Regions from separate parts of the Bacillus sp. N6 genome, predicted to be linked through region 2. Evidence: riboswitches for the same ligand, from Rfam matches in the RefSeq annotation. Region 2 holds a riboswitch; the other holds the start of a gene.
The links. A riboswitch is a leader RNA that binds a small molecule or an ion and turns the genes downstream of it on or off. The one in region 2 is predicted to bind FMN.
Positions count from the first base shown of each region.

Region 1 (10,034 bases), 2.6 Mb from region 2:
TCAACTTGCAAAATAAAGAAAATAATCAAAAATGGGGACCGATTAAAGTAGATTTAACGAATCCTAAGGAAAAATATGATTTAGGAAATGGTTATTCTCTAGAACTATTAAGCTATTTTCCTGATTTTTATTTTGATGAGAATGGAAAACCAAATACAAAAACGAAATTACCGAACAATCCTGCATTTGTATTTAAAATGTTTACACCTGAAACACCAGATGGTGAAGTGAGTTTTGTTGGTATTCAGCAAAATATAGAACCTGATGGAAACAACAAATATAAAATGTCGTTTGCAGGTGTTGAAATGCAAAATGCAACAGCACTTACTGTAAGAAAAGATTTAACGCTTTGGATTCTCGGTATTGGAGGGTTTATATTTATGGTTGGTGTCATTCAAGGTATGTATTGGAATCATCGCCGTATTTGGATACAACGTGTTAATGATGAATGGTGGATTGCAGGGCATACGAATAAAAATTGGTTCGGTTTAAAGAAAGATATTGAAAGAGTAATAGAAGGTACAGCAATTCCACAGCCAAATGATAAAGTAATCGATAAAAAAATTAGTTAAGGTGGGGAAACGATATGGTGCAAATAAGTAGTAACTTTCTCTTTACCGCATTTATTTTATATTTAATTGCGACTCTATTTTTTGGTGGAGCCATTAAAGAAAAGGGTCATAAATGGGCAAATGTAGGAATAACAATTACAATTTTAGGGTTTATAGCACAAACAGTATATTTTGTTACAAGGTGGATCGCATCAGGGCATGCACCAGTTAGTAACTTTTTTGAATTCGGTACATTTTTCGGCATGATGCTTGTAGGAGCATTTATTGTAATGTATTTTATGTACCGTGTAAGTATAATTGGACTATTTGCATTACCAGTTGCGCTTTTATTAATTGCCTATGCAAGTATGTTTCCGAGGGAAATATCTCCGCTTATTCCATCTTTAAAAAGTAATTGGTTACATATTCACGTGACGACTGCAGCAGCAGGACAAGCAATTTTAGCGATTAGTTTTATTACGGGCGTTATGTATTTATTAAAAAATGTAGATCAATCAACGAGAAGTAAACGGACATTTTGGCTAGAGACGGTAGTATTTACACTTGTTTGTACAGTTGGATTTATTGGAGTAACAACGGTATTTTCTAGTATGAAATATGAAGCGAAGTTTCAATGGGTTGATAAAAATGAACAGCAACTGGAAATGAAGTACAATCTTCCGGCTTTAGTTGGACCGCATGAAGGGAAGTTACTGACAGAAAATAAATTAGAACCGGCAGTTGAAGTTCCAGCGATTGTAAATGCGAAGAAATTAAATACTGTTATTTGGTCAGTGTTAGTTGGAACATTACTTTATATTGTATTAAGACTTGTTTTACGGAAGCGAGTATCGGCAGCACTTCAGCCGTTAGTAAAGAATACGAATAGTGATTTACTAGATGAAATCGGATATCGATCTATTGCAATTGGATTCCCAGTTTTCACATTAGGAGCGTTAATTTTTGCAATGATTTGGGCTCAAATAGCGTGGACGCGTTTTTGGGGCTGGGATCCGAAAGAGGTTTGGGCACTTATAACGTGGCTCTTTTATGCTGCAGTACTACATTTACGATTATCTAAAGGGTGGCATGGAGAGAAATCAGCTTGGCTTGCAGTAATTGGTTTTGCAATTATTATGTTTAACTTTATTGTAGTAAACTTAATTATTGCCGGTTTACATTCATATGCATAGAGAAATAAAATAGGAGAGTGCATGTCACTTTCCTATTTTATTTTTGTCAACTTTTCTTCTTTTTTGAGAAAAACATGACAAAGTAGCGGTTGATTTTGTAAAATGATGTCGAGGACATTATATACTGTTCAAAAAAAATACATAGTTTTGGAAAAAAATTGAACAAAATTTATTATTCTTGTGAAGCATAATATGGGAAGTGAAACATTTAGAAGATTGCTTAAATAAACGAGAATAGCGCAACATAATAGTAAAGAAGGGTAGGTGTGAACCGCTGAAGTGAGAGTACGCAGCGGGTAGAGATGGAAAATGAATCAAGAATTTTAATTGTAGATGATGAGGATCGTATTCGTCGTTTATTGAAAATGTACTTAGAAAGAGAACAATACACAATTGAAGAAGCAGATAATGGTGATACAGCTTTAGAAATGGCGTTACAAAATGATTACGATTTAATCTTATTAGATCTTATGATGCCTGGTAAAGATGGCATTGAAGTATGTAAAGGGGTTCGTGAGAAGAAAGCGACACCAATTATTATGCTGACAGCAAAAGGTGAAGAAGTAAATAGAGTACAAGGATTTGAAGTTGGAACAGATGATTATATTGTAAAGCCATTTAGTCCACGTGAGGTCGTGCTACGTGTGAAAGCGGTATTACGTCGTGCTGTACCAACAACATTCTTTACACAAGATACAACGACAAAAGATGTTACTGTATTCCCGCACTTAACAATTGACAACGATGCACACCGTGTTACTGCAGATGGTAATGAAGTAAACTTAACGCCGAAAGAATATGAGTTACTATTATTTTTAGCGAAAGCTCCTGATAAAGTATTCGATCGTGAGCAACTGTTAAAAGAAGTATGGCAATATGAATTCTTCGGAGATTTACGTACAGTTGATACACATGTAAAGCGTTTACGTGAGAAGTTAAGCAAAAAATCACCAGATGCAGCGAAAATGATTGTTACTGTTTGGGGTGTAGGTTACAAATTTGAGGTTGTGAACGACTGATGCTTTGGAGAAGTGTAGTAGGGAAGTTATGGATGACCATATTACTTCTCGTTTCGTTTGTTCTTGGATTTGTTGCGATTTTACTTTCACAGTTTTTTAGAACGTATTATGTTGATATGAGTGAAGCTAGGCTTCAAAAAGTCGCAACAAGTGTTTCAGAGTTAATTGAAGAAGGTGCCGATGTAAAAACGATTGAGAATATCGCTTACAAATTCTCTGATCCACTTTCAAGGATTATTATTGTAGAAGATGGTAAAGAAATCTCTTCTTCACCGAAACAAGAAGGCTTAGTCACTCTTACAATGGATGACTTAAAAGAAGATAAAGAATTAGCGGCTGTGTTTACAGACAAAAAAGAAATTAAGAATAACATTAGAAAAGCCTCTAATAGTAGAAAGAATAAAAATACTGAAAATGATATTATGATTGTCGGAAAACCAGTGCAATCAAAAAATCAAAGTGCAGTGTTTGTGTACGAATCTTTACAAGTGCCGATACAAGGTATGGAAAGAACGACTGATTTTATATTCTTATCAGCAGGGATTGCGATTATATTAACAACTTTCTTTGCATTCTTCTTATCTACTCGAATTACAGCACCACTTCGTAAAATGCGTGAGGTTGCTTTTGAAGTGTCGCGTGGGAAGTTTGATGCGAAAGCTCCTATGGTATCTCAGGACGAGATTGGTGAGCTTGCAACGGCCTTAAATCAAATGGGGAAACAGTTGAAGTTTAATATGAATGCCCTGCAGCAAGAGAAAGAACAGTTAGCAAGTATTTTGAGTAGTATGGCAGATGGGGTTATTACATTAAATCAAGAAGGTGAAGTTGTAGTAATCAATCCGCCGGCTGAACATTTCTTACAAGTTTGGCAAGAAGAAAAAGAGATAGAGCTCAGTAAAAAACTGCCTTCTGAACTTGTTGAACTATTCCATCTCGTTGTAGAAAGCGAACAACAACAAGTTGTTGAAATTAATTTACAAAAAGGGAACTATGTAGTTCTTATGACGCCGCTCTACAATCAAACGAAAATTCGCGGGGCTGTAGCAGTACTGCGAGATATGACGGAAGAACGTCGTCTTGAAAAGATGCGTCAAGACTTTATTGCGAATGTATCGCATGAACTTCGTACACCGATGGTCATGCTGCAAGGGTATAGTGAAGCAATTTTAGATGATATTGTGCAAACGAAAGAAGAAATTAATGAGTTTGTTCAAATCATTTATGATGAATCCGTTCGTTTAGGTAAACTTGTAAATGAATTATTAGATTTAGCACGCATGGAAAGTGGTAATGTAGAGTTACATATAGGTGAAGTGGACATACATCCGTTTGTTGAAAAAATTGGTCGTAAATTCCAAGGGATCGCAAAGGATAAAGAAGTTGAACTAACAGTTGATTTCAAAAATCCAATTGAACAATACCCGTTTGATGCAGATCGTATGGAACAAGTATTGACGAATTTAATTGATAACGCAATACGTCATACGAACGCAGGCGGACATGTAACACTTGTAATTGATACGAAAAATAATGGTCTCATTTTTGAAGTACAAGATTCGGGCGTTGGTATTCCAGAAGAAGATATTCCATTTTTATTTGATCGTTTCTATAAAGCTGATAAAGCAAGAACACGTGGGAAAAAAGGTGGAACAGGACTCGGGCTTGCGATTGCGAAAAATATTGTTCAAGGCCATGATGGTAAAATTTCTGTATCAAGTGTTGTTGGAGAAGGAACTACATTCTCTGTCTATTTACCGAATCGTATAATTTAGATATACGTTTTTAAAGTTGATAATGAATAAAGTTCTGCTGTTTTTTATTTTTTTGTAAACTCAATTAAATAAAGAATGGTAGAACTTTTTTCTATGTTGCTCGAATAAAGAATAACAAGAGAGGTGCTGTGAAGAAATGAAATTATATACAAAAACAGGAGATAAAGGAACGACAAGTGTAATAGGTGGTAGGGTTGATAAAGATGATATCCGTGTGGAAGCGTATGGAACAATAGATGAGGCGAATTCTCATATCGGATATGCAATGACTAAACTACAAGGCGGGCCTTTCGGAGATATTTACAATGAACTTGAAACGATTCAACATGAACTATTTGATTGCGGGGGAGACTTGGCGATAGTAGGCGAGAAGATACCTTATAAAGTAAAAATTGAAATGGTCGAAAACTTAGAAAGTAGGATTGATTCGTATATAGAAGAAGCACCGCCGCTAGAGCGCTTTATTTTACCAGGTGGAAGCGAGTCGGCAGCTACTATTCATATTGCACGTACAGTTGTAAGGCGAGCAGAACGATGTATCGTGTCCTTACAAAAAGAAGGAAAAATAAATGAAGTTGTTCTAAAGTATGTAAATAGATTATCTGACTATTTATTTGCAGTAGCTAGAGTAATAAACGCTCGATTACAAGTAAAAGATGTAGAGTATAATCGCAGTGCAATCGTTTTTCGTGATAAGAAAGAGAAGGAAGTGGAGTGATTCACTTTCTTTTTTGTATACTTTTTTCTGTAATATACCAAAATAGAGAAGGTATGGTGGTAATTAGAAAACGGAGGATGTATATGAAAGTTTTAAAATACGGCGTTATGTTATTGACAGTACTGCTTTTATCTCAATTACATGTGTACGCAGAGGGAAATCAATGGGCATGGCCTGTTGAAGGACAGATAAGTGATTATTTTGGGACAAGACACGGAAAACACTACGGTATAGATATAGCGGCACCGATCGGCACGCCTGTGTCAGCTATTCAAGAAGGGAAGGTAACAAAGTCTTATTATTCAAGTAGTTATGGAAACGTTATATTTATTAAACATGGAGAATATGAGGCTGTGTATGCACATTTAAATAAGAGATATGTAGTTCAAGGGGATTATATTTCAAAAGGAGAAAAAATTGGAGAAGTAGGGAACACGGGAGAATCGCGAGGTGCACACTTACATCTAGAACTTCATCAAGGAAGATGGACGATGGCGAAAAAGAATGCGATGAACCCATTGCTTGTTTTAAGTGAACAAAGAAATGAAGTTGTTTCTTCATCATTATATGTCGTACAAAAAGGGGATACTTTAGTTAGTATTGCACGGAAATTTAGTATGACACTTAAGGAAATTAAAGAAAAAAATGGATTGCAGCAAGAGCTAATTTATCCTAATCAACAATTATATGTTAAGTAAAGGCAACGTCTCAAAAATTAAACTTTGAATATTCTTAAATAAGGTTCAATGTAAATGAAATTATATGGGCGCTTCTCCTAGAAGTATTGAGTGAATTAGAGTATCTATATTTAAAAGAAAACCGTCCCAAAATTTATTTTGGGACGGTTTCTTTTACCAAAAAATAAAGACACATATAAATCCAGAAATAGCTAAATAGCTATATAAGTAAAAAACTTTTGTTCTTGTTTTCTCTTTTGTTCGAAACAGTACGATAGTCGGTTCAATTAAACCGATTGTCAAACAAAGTAGGCCAAGAAGCATACAACCAATCGAAATAGAATACAGGGCGATTTGTGGTGCTTGAAATGGAATCATCCATTTTAATAAAAATGCAATAAGTGCAGTGTAACAAATGCTACCGATGTATTTATTCAGTGGTGTATTAGAACGAAAGCCAGGAAGTTTTTTTAAGAAAGAGCGGGAAACAACTTCTGTTTGTAAAGATGTATGCTCTTCAATAATTTTTTGAGCTTCTTTTCCTTTTTGAAAAAGAGATAAGATCCAATTTCGCTCACCCTGAAAAATAAATTGAGAAGTTGTCAAATAGTGATCAATCTTCACTTTACTCCAACTCTTCCACGGATGACGCTCACACAATTTTAATTTACTTTCTGTTTTCTTATCATACTGATAAATACTGATGCCATCTTCATCGAAAGTAGCATAGTATGTCTCGTTTGAGAATGTGCCTAAATCAATTGGGCAGTAGAAAAGTAATTCTTTTTTTAAGTAAAAGTATTCTTTTCTTAAGTTTTTTTTCATTGCTTCTCGAATAGAATGTCTCTTTTCTTTTTTCATGACATTTCCTCCATAACTCAGAAAATGTTCTTATCTTAACAATTCAATATCTTATCACTTTTAATTATATATGACTAGGTAATTCAAAAGAGAAATGCCGAATAATAAAAAATATGGATTGTATTGTAAAATATTTCGCAATTCATTTGTTGTTACGAAAAATAAATAACTAATTTTAAATAAGTTACAATTTTTTAGTTCACAATGTTATGAGGTTGTTGTATAATGAAGGGGAAAATAGAATATCGGTCTATCTTCGGGGCAGGGTGAAAATCCCGACCGGCGGTGATGAACTATTTATGATTTTGTTCTAAGCCCGCGAGCCGTTAAGGCAGGATTTGGTGTGATTCCAAAGCCGACAGTATAGTCTGGATGGGAGAAGATGGAGGTTCAAGCGTTCAAAAAAGATATGGATTTGAACGTCTGTTTGATGTGCCTTAAATTCTCCCTTTGTGTAAAACGCAAAGGGTTTTTTCGTTCTATGAAAAAATAGGCATAGCAGAACCTTTCCACTTTCCATGAGATGATCGATGGAAAAGGAGAGAGAAAGATGAAACAAAAAAACAGTGTAGTGCAGATGGTGAGTGTAGCGATGCTAAGTAGTATTGCATATTTACTAATGATGTTGGATTTCCCGTTCCCAGGGCTTCCGCCATTTTTGAAAATTGATTTTAGTGATGTACCAGCTCTAATTGCAGCAATTATCTTTGGACCATTAGCAGGAGTGATTGTAGAGGCGATAAAGAACATTTTACATTACGGGATTCAAGGAAGTTTAACAGGAGTACCAGTTGGAGAAATTGCAAACTTTATTGCAGGATGTTTATTTATTGGACCAGCAGCTTTCTTATTTAGAAAGTATCGTACTGTGAAGAGTTTAACGACAGGATTAATGCTAGGGACAATTACAATGGCACTTATTATGAGTGTATTAAACTACATCATCATATTCCCGGCTTACACTTGGTTTTTAAATTCACCGGCTATGTCTAGCGAAGCTATCAGAACAACGGTTGTAACGGCAATCTTACCATTTAATTTAATTAAAGGAATTGTTGTAACAATTGTATTTGTAGCATTATTCTCACGCCTGAAAGTATGGGTGTTTGCAAAAATGAAAAATGCATAATATATATTAAAACCATTAGTAGTGTGGAACTACTAATGGTTTTTTATTAAGGAAAATAAAATTTAGATACAAAAAACGCCCCTCATCAATATGAGGGGCGTTTTTTGAAGTTAATAAAAGACTATTCGAATTTTAAAGCGTCTCCGTCGAATGATTCGTCAGCAACTTTAATTGAGTCAGTTGGACAGCCTTCGAATGCATCCATCATATCTTCAATTAATACATCTGGAATTTCAACGATACCTTGGTTATCGTCTAATGTTACAAATGCAATACCTTCATCATCATAGTCATAAATGTCGGGTGCAGCAGCGCCACAAGCACCACATGCAATACAAGTATCTTTATCAACGATTGTATATTTTGCCATCTTTTTTCCCTCCTGATAATATGTATGTGAAAAGCTCGCCATAAAAATTATAACCTTATTGTAAAACGGTTTGTGAAACTTTTCAACATAAAATTATAATGATAATGCTTATCAATTAGAGTGTCAACTTATTTTTGAATTATGTCATAAGATTTTCAAAATACGTAAATGTGATTTCGTTTGATACAATAGAATATATACAAGTATATAGTTCTTATATGATAAGTTTAATGAGCGACAGTAGATAGTGTAATTGTACTGAAAAGAATGAAGTTAAGATTGGAAGGTGGAAGCGGTCATGCAAATACAATATACTTTGTTGCATTGTTTAAAACAATTGAATGGTGAAAGAACCGTTTCTTCTATTTATTATTTACTAAAGGGCAAACGTTCTTCGCAAACTTTACAAGATGGAAATATGTTCCGGATTTCTTTTTTATTCGGAATATATAAATCATTAAATAGAAATGACTATGATGGTGAAGTTGTAAAGTTGTTGCAAGCGGATTTTATTCAAGAAATACATGAAAATACATATGTGTTAACACCTACGGGTAAAATGCAGTTACATAAATGGGAGGAAGTTTATGCTTTTCCAGCACATTTGCATGGTTTACATTATGGTGAATTAGGTGAAACATTTTGGAAAAGATTATCATTGATTATTCAAACCATATCAAATTTACAACAGAATAATACGAAGTTTATCCCAATTCAACAAGATACAGAAATAATGATGTGGGTAAAACGTTTTCTAACAGGAAGGCCATATAAAAGAAGTGAGTTGGCGAGGAAACTATGGACGGAAGTACATAATCTTTTGGAAAAGAGTAATGCGATAGAAGCGACGATTGTAACATATCGACTAACGGGCTATGAACGTATTGGTTGTACATTGCAACAATTAGCAGAAATTACGAAACAAGATATATTCAGGGTGTATTTTTTATTTTGGGGTACAATGCATTTCTTTATACAAGAAGTTCGTGATAAAGAAAATGAATTTCCACTATTAGCTGAAATTATATCTTATCCAAATGAGAGAGCTGAATTATTTAGTTTATCCACGAAAAAAACATATAATTTTTGGAGACAAGGGCGTTCTTTAGAAGAAATAGCGACGATTCGGAATTTAAAGGTTGCAACGATAGAAGATCATTTTGTTGAAATTGCTTTGCGAGAAAAAGATTTTTCTATTGAAATGTTTATGGAAAAAGAAAAGGTAGACAAAGTAATAAGAGTAATTGAGGCATTACAAACGCGGAAGTTACGTGTTTTGAAACAAGCGGTTGGAGAAGATATCTCTTATTTTGAAGTTCGTCTTGTATTAGCGCGGATGGAGGGTGTAAATGAAACTTGAAGAATATTTATATAAGTGGTTTGGATATTCTGAATTTCGTCCAGGTCAAAAAGGAGTTATTACAGATTTATTAGAAGGAAAAGATGTGATAGCAATGCTTCCGACTGGAAGAGGGAAATCTATGTGCTATCAGTTTCCGGGGCTTATGCGAGAAGGAACAGTGCTTGTTGTATCACCGTTATTATCTTTAATGGAAGATCAAGTGACACAATTAAAGTATGTTGTGAAAAACCGAGTGATAGCATTTAATAGTTTTCGGACATTAAATGAAAAAAGAGAAGCGATGAAAAAATTATCTTCATATAAATTTATTTTTGTTTCACCAGAGATGTTACAGTCGGAGTTATTAATTAGGGAATTGAAGAAAATTCATATTTCATT
Region 1 covers NZ_CM127843.1:1,434,008-1,444,041, forward strand. The annotation lists gene resB (cytochrome c biogenesis protein ResB) at 1-572, shown strand, start outside; gene resC (cytochrome c biogenesis protein ResC) at 587-1,744, shown strand; gene resD (DNA-binding response regulator ResD) at 2,047-2,763, shown strand; gene resE (sensor histidine kinase ResE) at 2,763-4,538, shown strand; gene ACUXVC_RS07490 (cob(I)yrinic acid a,c-diamide adenosyltransferase) at 4,675-5,256, shown strand; gene ACUXVC_RS07495 (peptidoglycan DD-metalloendopeptidase family protein) at 5,340-5,954, shown strand; gene ACUXVC_RS07500 (hypothetical protein) at 6,108-6,794, opposite strand; FMN riboswitch at 7,043-7,182, shown strand; gene ACUXVC_RS07505 (ECF transporter S component) at 7,345-7,923, shown strand; gene ACUXVC_RS07510 (ferredoxin) at 8,045-8,293, opposite strand; gene ACUXVC_RS07515 (helix-turn-helix domain-containing protein) at 8,592-9,653, shown strand; gene recQ (ATP-dependent DNA helicase RecQ) at 9,643-10,034, shown strand, end outside.
Region 1: it holds a riboswitch for FMN, as region 2 does, so the genes downstream of both, ACUXVC_RS07505 (ECF transporter S component) here and ribD (bifunctional diaminohydroxyphosphoribosylaminopyrimidine deaminase/5-amino-6-(5-phosphoribosylamino)uracil reductase RibD) in region 2, are expected to answer to the same signal.

Region 2 (10,034 bases):
TACAAACAAAAAGGGATTGGAAAAAACTTGCATACGACGTAGTGGAAGAGAAGATGATTACGAAAGAAGATGCAATAGCGATATTAGAAGCTGATGATACAGAAGTTTTAGAAATTATGAATGCGGCTTACATTATTCGCCATCATCACTTTGGTAAGAAAGTAAAATTGAATATGATTATTAATACGAAATCTGGATTATGTCCTGAAGATTGTGGATATTGCTCACAGTCTATTATTTCAGAAGCACCGATTGATAAATATGCATGGTTAACGCAGGAGAAGATTGTAGAAGGGGCACATGAAGCAATACGCCGTAAAGCAGGTACATATTGTATTGTAGCGTCTGGTCGTCGTCCGACGGATAAAGAGGTAAATCACGTAATTGGAGCAGTTAAGGAAATTCGTGAAACGACAGACTTGAAGATTTGTTGTTGTTTAGGTTTCTTAAATGAAGATCAAGCAGGGCGTTTAGCGGAAGCGGGCGTGCATCGTTATAACCACAACTTAAATACACATGAAAATAATTACGATAGTATTTGTTCAACTCATACGTATGATGATCGTGTTGATACAGTTCAAAAAGCGAAACAAGCGGGCATTTCCCCATGCTCTGGAGCGATTTTTGGCATGGGAGAAACAATTGAAGAGCGTGCTGAAATTGCATTTGAATTACAACGTATAGATGCAGATTCTATCCCTTGTAATTTCCTTGTTGCTGTAAAGGGAACACCTCTTGAAGGGCAAAAAGAGTTAACACCAGTAGAATGTTTAAAAGTACTGGCAATGATGCGTTTTGTAAACCCGACAAAAGAAATTCGTATTTCAGGAGGACGTGAAATCAATTTACGCTCTGTACAGCCAATCGGTTTATTTGCAGCAAATTCTATTTTTGTCGGGGACTACTTAACGACAGCTGGACAAGAGCCGACTGCAGACTGGGGTATGATTGCAGATTTAGGATTTGAGATTGAAGAGTGTGCATTATAAGATAGATGAAAAAGCAAACTTGTAAAAGGGTTTGCTTTTTTTGTAAATAAAATGTAATAAATAGTTGTGAACGCTTGATATTATTGGTTTTTGAGCGAAAAAAAGAATTTTTGTGGACGAATTTTCCAAGCCCTAGTTGTACATAGTAAATATGTAATTTATATTGGGTTGGAGGATTTTACATGTACAAATACATATTAGCGATTATGACTTGTTTAATTTTAATAAAAGCAATAAGTTCTGATCCAGTTAAGGCTGCTGAAAATCCTGAACAAAAAGAGATGCAACAAAGAATCGAACAACACTTTCGAACGAAAGCTGAACATTTTGGATTGAAAACGGAAGGAAAAGATTTAAAGGAAGTTAGAAAAGAAATTACTATTATAGAAGAAGCGAAAAAAAGAGAGAATGTATGGAGAACAGCACAAGCTCTTCATATAAAAACAGAAGGAAAAACGATGAATGAATTAATAAAAGATGTACAAAAAAAGGTGAAAAAATAAAAAGAGGCCGCAGCCTCTTTTTTTATGCCCATTGTTTTGATAAGTGAGCCATTTCAATTGCAGCAACAGCTGATTCATATCCTTTATTACCAGCTTTCGTACCTGCGCGTTCAATCGCTTGTTCAATTGTTTCTGTCGTTAATACGCCGAAAATAACTGGGATGTCCATTTGTAGTGATAAAGACGCAACACCTTTTGCTACTTCATTACAAACGTAATCGTAGTGAGTTGTAGCACCTCGGATTACAGTACCTAATGTAATAACAGCATCATACTTTCCGCTACTAGCCATCTTTTTAGCGATTAAAGGAATTTCAAATGCACCAGGAACCCAAGCAACATCAATATCATTTTCTTCTACACCGTGACGCTTTAATCCGTCTAAAGCGCCGCCAAGTAACTTACTTGTAATAAATTCGTTAAAACGTCCAACAACAACTCCAACTTTTAATCCTGTACCAACTAAATGACCTTCGAATACCATAATAAATCTCTCCTTTAATTATAAGTTTAGTAAGTGTCCTAATTTGTTTACTTTCGTTTGTAAATACGATTTATTCTCTTCTTTTGCTGGCATTTGCAACGGTACACGCTCGACTACTTCTAAATCGTAACCTTGTAAGCCAGCAATTTTTCTTGGGTTATTCGTTAATAATCGTAAACTTTGTAAACCTAAATCTTTTAATATTTGTGCTCCGATACCGTAATCACGAAGATCAGCAGGGAAGCCGAGTTTTTCATTTGCTTCTACAGTATCGAATCCTTCTTCTTGTAATTTATAAGCACGAAGCTTATTAAGAAGCCCAATGCCTCTTCCTTCTTGTCTCATATAAAGAAGAACACCTTTTCCTTCACGCTCAATTTGAGCAAGTGCTGCATGGAGTTGTGGTCCGCAATCGCAGCGATGTGAACCGAATACATCTCCTGTTAAGCATTCAGAATGAACACGCACAAGTACCGGTTCATCTATTGAAATATCACCTTTTACAAGTGCGATATGTTCTTTCGTATCTAATGAGTTAGAATAGCCAATTGCGTGGAAAGTACCGAAATCTGTAGGTAATGTAATTTCCACCTCTCTCGTCACAAGTGTTTCATGATGGCGGCGGTAAGCAATTAAATCTTCTATTGTAATCATTTTTATATCAAATTGTTTTGCGCATTCTATTAAATCAGGTACACGTGCCATCGTGCCGTCCTCATTTATAATCTCGCAAATAACTCCAGCTGGTTCGGCACCGCATAGCTTCGCTAAATCAACAGCAGCTTCTGTATGACCTGCACGACGCAGGACACCGCCTTCTTTCGCAATTAATGGAAAGATATGTCCAGGTCGATTGAAATCAGCGCCTTTTGATGCGGGGTTTAACAATTCTTGTATCGTAGTTGCACGTTCGTGAGCGCTAATCCCTGTTGTTGTAGAAACATGGTCAATGCTCACTGTAAACGCAGTATGATGTGAATCTGTATTATGAGATACCATTGGTTCTAATTGTAGACGTTCTGCGTACCCTGCTGTAATCGGTACACAAACGAGACCACGGCCATGTGTAATCATAAAATTAATTGTTTCTGGTGTAATGTACTCTGCTAAAGCAATAAAATCGCCTTCATTTTCTCGGTTTTCATCATCACATACGATAACGACTTTACCTTGTTTTAAATCTTCTAGAGCTTCTTCAATACGATGAAACATTATGCTTCCCCCTTATAGAAATCCGTTTTCTTGTAAAAAGCTTTCAGTCATTGAACCTACTCGTTTTGTAGGTTTAGTAATAAAGCGTTCGATATATTTACCAATCATGTCACACTCAATGTTTACGATATCTCCGGCATTTTTTTCTCCAATGACAGATTCGCTTACTGTGTGCGGGATGAGTGAAATCGTTATGGAAGATTCGTCTATATCAAATATCGTTAAACTCGTTCCATCAACAGCAATGGATCCTTTATGCAAACAATAGCGCAGCAGTTCATCAGAAATTGCTATTTTGTAATAGACGGCATTGTAATGTTGTTTTTTATTTAAAATCGTTCCGATGCCATCAATATGTCCTGAAACGAAATGTCCACCGAATCGTCCGTTTGCAGCCATTGCTCGCTCTAAATTTACTTTAGAGTGCGGTTTAAGCATGCGAAGTGATGTCGACTGCATCGTTTCAGGCATTGCATCAACTGTAAATGAATTAGTTGTAAAGCTTGTTACAGTTAAGCAAATACCGTTCACCGCGATACTATCACCTAAGTGAACATCTGATAAAATTTTCTTTGCATGAATCGTTAATTTCATCGCTTCTCCGCTTTGTTGCATGTTTGCTATCGTTCCTAATTCGTCTACAATTCCTGTAAACATTCCTTCACCTCGTTTCGGGCATTCGCAACAATTTTTATATCATCACCGATTTGTTTCACCTCTTGAATTTTCAAGGAAAGCGCATCTTGTAATTTTGAAAAACCATTTCCTCCAAATAAAGTAGGAGCATCTTTCCCACCAATTAATTTCGGGCTTATATAGGTTACAATTTCATTAAAATTGTTTGTTTTTAAGAAACTTGCATGAATCGATTGGCCACCTTCAACGAATAGAGAAAGAATTTGTTTTTCTCCAAGAAAGGAAAGAAGGTCCTCAATTTCTATATGCTTCGTTTCCATTTGGAATATAGCTATATTTTTAGATTCATAAGAAGATATCTTCTCTTTCTTTACATCCTTACCGACAATAATCCATGTCGGTGCTAAACCATCTGTTATAACATAAGAAGATGGTGGTGTTCGTAAGTGGGTATCTAAAACAACGCGAATAGGATGTTTCCCACCATTTGGAATTCTTGTTGTTAAATGAGGATTATCAGCTATAACTGTATTCACTCCAACAAGAATTGCATCATGTGTATGGCGATATTGGTGAACATCAGCACGTGCTTCTTCACCTGTAATCCACTTACTTTCACCAGTTACAGTTGCTGTTTTTCCATCTAAGCTCATCGCTGTTTTGATTGTTACAAAAGGGCGTTTCGTTTTCATGTAGTGAAAAAAGTAGCGATTTAATAAAACTGCTTCTGCTTCAAGAACACCGGTAGTTACTTCAATTCTAGCTTCCTCTAATCTTCTTTTTCCGTTACCAGAAACGAGCGGATTACAATCGAGAGTAGCAATTACAACACGCTTAACTCCTTTTTCGATGAGCAATTCACAACAAGGTGGTGTTTTTCCAAAGTGGCTACACGGTTCCAGTGTTACATAAACGGTAGCGTCTTTGGCGTTCTGACCAGCCATTTGAAGGGCATGAACTTCTGCGTGTTCTTCACCAGCTCGTAAATGAGCCCCCATACCAACGATGTTTCCATCTTTTACAACAACAGCACCAACCATAGGATTTGGACTTGTTTGTCCTGATGTTCCTTCTGCTAACTGCAGGGCAATCCTCATATATTCTTGATCTGTCATTTTCTTCACCTCTCCTAAAAAAATCAAAAAACCCCAAGGATTTAATATCCTTGGGGTTTGGGAGACGTGATTTCTAGAAATATAGTTTGAATACGAAAGCATAGGAAAGAAACCTAACGATAATTGATATTTCTGCATAAGGAAAAAACCTAGCAAAATATCGAATTTTTAAACGCTAGTTGTCTCTTTTTATTTCAGTATAAAAAATAAGTATAGAAAATTAAACATATATAAAGAATCAAAATGAATCTTTATAAATATGCATACTGAAATAAAAGTGTATTCACTATATAAAAAACTAGAAACATATCCTTCTCCCATCCAGACTATACTGTCGGCCCTAGAGTTTCACTAGATCCACCGTTTTCGAGTTGAAAACGGGTCACGGACTTAGAAGTTTTCACTTCATCACCGCCGGTTGGGAATTTCACCCGACCCCGAAGGATGCTGTTTGCTCAAATTATAGCACAAAAAAAATAAAAGGCTAGTAAAAAATATTCGAATGTGAAGAATTGTGTGAAAATATATGCAGGCTGGAATGGAAATAAAAGTATTAGAAATGTTGTAAGGAGAAGGGATATAACGGAGTTGCTAAAAAGAAAAAACATGCACAAAAAAATGTGCATGTCACATGTAAAATTATTCTGCCTCTGGTGCTCTAACAACAGACTCGAATTTACCTTTATGCGAAGCGTCGCAATAAGGCATATTTTTTGATAAACCACAACGGCATAAAGAAAATGCCGGTTTTGCTGGGAATACATTCCCTTGTGAGTCGACTAATTCCACGTCCCCTGTAACGCGAAAAGAGCCATTATCATTTACTTTAATTTGTACTTTTGCCAACGTTATCCCTCCTTCCCAAACGCTTAATTTCATCATATAATCAAGGGAAGTGCTTGGCAATATAAAGTGAAACTTTAATTAGTGGGGGAGGCATCCCCCACTAATTATTATTTGAACCAATCGGGCTTTTAGGGGCAGTTAATCTCCCGCCTAACTTCTTTGTTTCAGCCGAATTTTGAGATGGGAGTTTTACTGCCCGCAAATAGCGGGGAAAAAAGAGCACTTTGTTTGAGAAAGAAGAGAGTGTTATAATAGTTTTCATAACTGACTAGAGTAAGGTGACGAGAGATGGATAAACAATTACATACATTACGAAACATTGCAAATGAGCGCACGTGGGCATCATTTTTGAATGATAATCATCCATATAGTTTGTTACATTGGTCCATTGCAGGTGTAGGGCAAGAGGTAAAGGATGTTTGGTTACTTCAAGATGAAGTAACATTTCAAACGACAGAATTTCCAACGTTAGATGATGCAATGCAATGGATTTCTGAAAATATGGAACAAGTTACAGACGTTTTAGCGCAATAAAAAAACAGGCTTATGCAAGCCTGTTTTTTGTTTCTTTCACATATGTGTTTAAAAATTGATCGATGGCTGCTTCGTACTCTTCTTTATTTTCGTTATAAGAGCAAGCGTGTGCACCGTGTTCTGCAATATAAAGTTGCTTATTATTTTCTTTCGCTTCATATAACGCTTTTGTCATATCGGCTAAAATATAGTCGTCATCTTTACTATGAATAAAGAGAACGGGATTGTTAATGTTTTTTATACAGTCGATTGGTGAAACTTCACGAATTGTATAACCGTCACGAACTTTTAAAAATGCGTTTGCTAAAGGTAATAAAGGCCATTTTGGTAAATGGAATTCAACCTTTAAACGGTGCTGTAATTGTCCGTGAAAATCAGAGAAAGGACAATCTGCAATATAGAAATCAGCGCCATCTTCTACAAGTCCTGCGTATTGAAGAATTGTTGCGGCTCCCATAGATTCACCATGAATACCAAGTGTAATATTGGTTCCAAAACGGGTTTTTAGCCAGTCAACTACGGATTTCAAATCATGCTTTTCATAGTATCCATAGCTTGTTGTTTTTCCGCCAGTTTTACCATGACGACGATGATCGTAAATGAGGACATTATATCCCCTTTTTAAGAATAAGTTTGCATATTTTACAGAGTTTATTTTATTTACAGTTACACCGTGGCAAAAAACCATAAACTTATTGGAATGACCAGCAGGAATGTAATATCCGTGAAGGTCGTATCCGAATTGTGAAGGGATATGAATTTCTTCTTTATGAAGAGCATCAAAATCCTCTATACGAAAATGTTTTTTCGTTTCTCTTTCGAGTACTTCTTCCTCTGTTTTTTTCTTTAAGTACATCACTTTATTTGTAAAGAAAATCCCAAGGGCAGTTATTGCACCTAGTATAGTAAACAATGCTGCAAAAAAACGTTTCATACTTTACCTCATCCTCCAAATACCGTTACATGTGATACACTTATATTGTATCACAATGATATAAAAGGGGAGAAATAGGAAATGCTGCATATACAAAAAATTACGCCAGCGATGAAAGAAACAATCCGAATGTTCATGTGTGAGAACTGGGGAAGTTCATTGATGGTTTCACGTGGTAAGGGACATCAGTTAGAAGAGTTGCCAGGATTTGTTGCGCTCTCAGATGACAGAATAATCGGAATTATAACGTATGAAGTGACCGGAAATATGTGCGAAATTGTATCGCTAGATAGCTTTGAAGAAAGAAAAGGAATAGGGACGAAACTTGTGGATTGTGTATTACAAGTTGCAGAAGAAGAACGGTGCAGACAGGTTTGGCTTATTACAACAAATGATAATATGAATGCGTTACGATTTTACCAAAAACGTAATTTTGTAATGACTAATTTATATGTGAATGCGGTAGAGGAGGCGCGAAAAATAAAGAAAGAAATTCCACGTATTGGATATGATAATATCCCAATTTTACATGAAATTCAGTTGGAGTATCGTTTAGTGAAATGATGTAACAATTTTCAGAAATATGAGTTATTAATCTTGACGGATAGTGTAATTTAGGTTACCGTAAAATTGTAATCTATTACCATATTAAGGGGTGACGATGTGGCAACTATACGTGATGTTGCAAAATTGGCAGGTGTTTCAGTCGCAACCGTTTCACGAGTTATTAATGAAAAAGGATACGTTCATGAGGACACAGTAAAACAAGTAAAGGAAGCAATTGAAGAATTACGTTATAGGCCAAACAGTGCAGCGAAGCCACTATTTAAAGAGAATTCAACGATAATTGCATTACTTGTAGATAATTTATGTAACCAATCAAACATCACTTTGCTACATTGTATTGAGGAAATAGCATATAAAGAAGGCTATCAAATCATTATTTGTAATATAGAGAATAAAGATAGATACATACATATGCTGAAGCAAAATAACATTGCAGGTGTTATTTTGACGAGAGCAGTTTTTAAAAGTGTAGGAGAAATTCCATTTCCGTTTGTTGTGATCGATGAGCAACAATCACATGGAAATTATTATGAAAGTGGACAGAGAGCTGTTTCTTTATTAAAAGAGAAAGGGTGTCACTTTCTTGCATATTTCGGTGAGGGAGAAGAAAGTGAAGAAATGGAAGATTATATAGCAGGGTTTTTAGACGCTGTTTGGGATGAAGGAATCTCTTATCGAGAAGAATGTGTACAAGGGTATACAAATAAACAATTTATTACATTATTGCAAAACAATCCGTATATAGATGGAATTGTAACCTCAAGTGATCAGATTGCTATTGAGTTAATTCGGTCAGCGAGATTTCTAAATATACATATACCAGATAAATTAAAAATTGTTGGACCTAATGGGAGCATAGAGTGTGAATGGATAGGTTCATCACTACCGGCAATTGAAAGCTATGTCAAAGATAATGGAAAATTAGCTTTTCAACAATTAAAAGGAAAAATAAAAAAGTAAAAGGTGCGTTTTATACGCACCTTTTTATAATGTAATTGCGGCAATAAAACCAAATATAAGTAACGGTATATTGTAATGTAGAAAAGTGGGTACACATGTATCCCATATATGATGGTGCTGACCATCAGCATTTAAACCGGATGTTGGTCCAAGGGTACTATCCGATGCTGGAGATCCTGCGTCACCTAGTGCTCCGGCTGTACCGATAATTGCAATTGTGGCCATTGGACTAAATCCAAGCTGAATGCAAAGAGGTACAAAAATGGTTGTTAAGATAGGGATCGTTGAAAAGGATGAACCAATTCCCATTGTAACGAGAAGTCCAATAACGAGCATAAGAAATGCAGCGAGTGGTTTATTATTTCCGATTATATGTGCACTCGTTTGCACCAGAGATTCAACATGTCCTGTTTTTCGAAGAACAGCGCCGAATCCAGCGGCAGCAATCATAACAAAGCCAATAAAGGACATCATACGCATTCCGCTTGTTAATATCGCATCTGCTTCTTTAAGTGGTAGACTGCCACTAACCGATAAGACGATAATACCTGCTAAAGCACCAAAAATCATTGATTCTGTTGTTAATTGAACAGTTAATGTAGCAATGATAGATAATAACCCGAAAGTAATGCTACGTTTTGTATAGGGAACGATTTCATTTTCGGTAGTATGAATTTGTTCTGTTTCATACGTACGAGGTTTTCGGTACGTAATGAATACCGCTACACATAATCCAATAATCATACCAATTGCTGGAATAGTCATTGCTTTTGGAATAAGTGTGACATCAAATGTAAGGCCGCTTTGCGCAGCGTTGGTTTGTAATACGTCATGATAAATTTTTCCGAATCCTGCAGGGATCCACATATAAGGAGTAATCAATCCAAATGTAATAATACATGTGACAAGTCTGCGATCCACTTTCAGCTCATTTAATACTTTTAAAAGTGCTGGAATTAAGATGGGGATGAAAGCAATGTGAACAGGAATCACATTTTGTGAGAAACAAGCCATCGTTAAAATAATGAATAAAATAAGTATTTTAGAATAAACTTGTTTTTTCGTGTCTTGTTCATTGCCAATCCATTTTAATGCAGTTTGAATCATAGCATCTGGAAGTCCTGTTTTGGAAAGGGAAATAGCGAAACCACCAAGCATTGCATAACTTAAAGCGATTGGAGCACTGTTTCCAAGACCAGTTGTAAAAGTGTTAATCGTTTCTGAAATACCGAGTCCGCCGATAATTCCGCCTGT
Region 2 covers NZ_CM127843.1:4,035,509-4,045,542, reverse strand. The annotation lists gene bioB (biotin synthase) at 1-989, shown strand, start outside; gene ACUXVC_RS20715 (hypothetical protein) at 1,172-1,492, shown strand; gene ribH (6,7-dimethyl-8-ribityllumazine synthase) at 1,515-1,976, opposite strand; gene ribBA (bifunctional 3,4-dihydroxy-2-butanone 4-phosphate synthase/GTP cyclohydrolase II) at 1,995-3,188, opposite strand; gene ribE (riboflavin synthase subunit alpha) at 3,201-3,845, opposite strand; gene ribD (bifunctional diaminohydroxyphosphoribosylaminopyrimidine deaminase/5-amino-6-(5-phosphoribosylamino)uracil reductase RibD) at 3,827-4,939, opposite strand; FMN riboswitch at 5,245-5,388, opposite strand; gene ACUXVC_RS20690 (CDGSH iron-sulfur domain-containing protein) at 5,579-5,785, opposite strand; gene ACUXVC_RS20685 (DUF2552 family protein) at 6,074-6,319, shown strand; gene ACUXVC_RS20680 (alpha/beta hydrolase) at 6,330-7,253, opposite strand; gene ACUXVC_RS20675 (GNAT family N-acetyltransferase) at 7,335-7,817, shown strand; gene ACUXVC_RS20670 (LacI family DNA-binding transcriptional regulator) at 7,917-8,780, shown strand; gene ACUXVC_RS20665 (Na+/H+ antiporter family protein) at 8,805-10,034, opposite strand, start outside.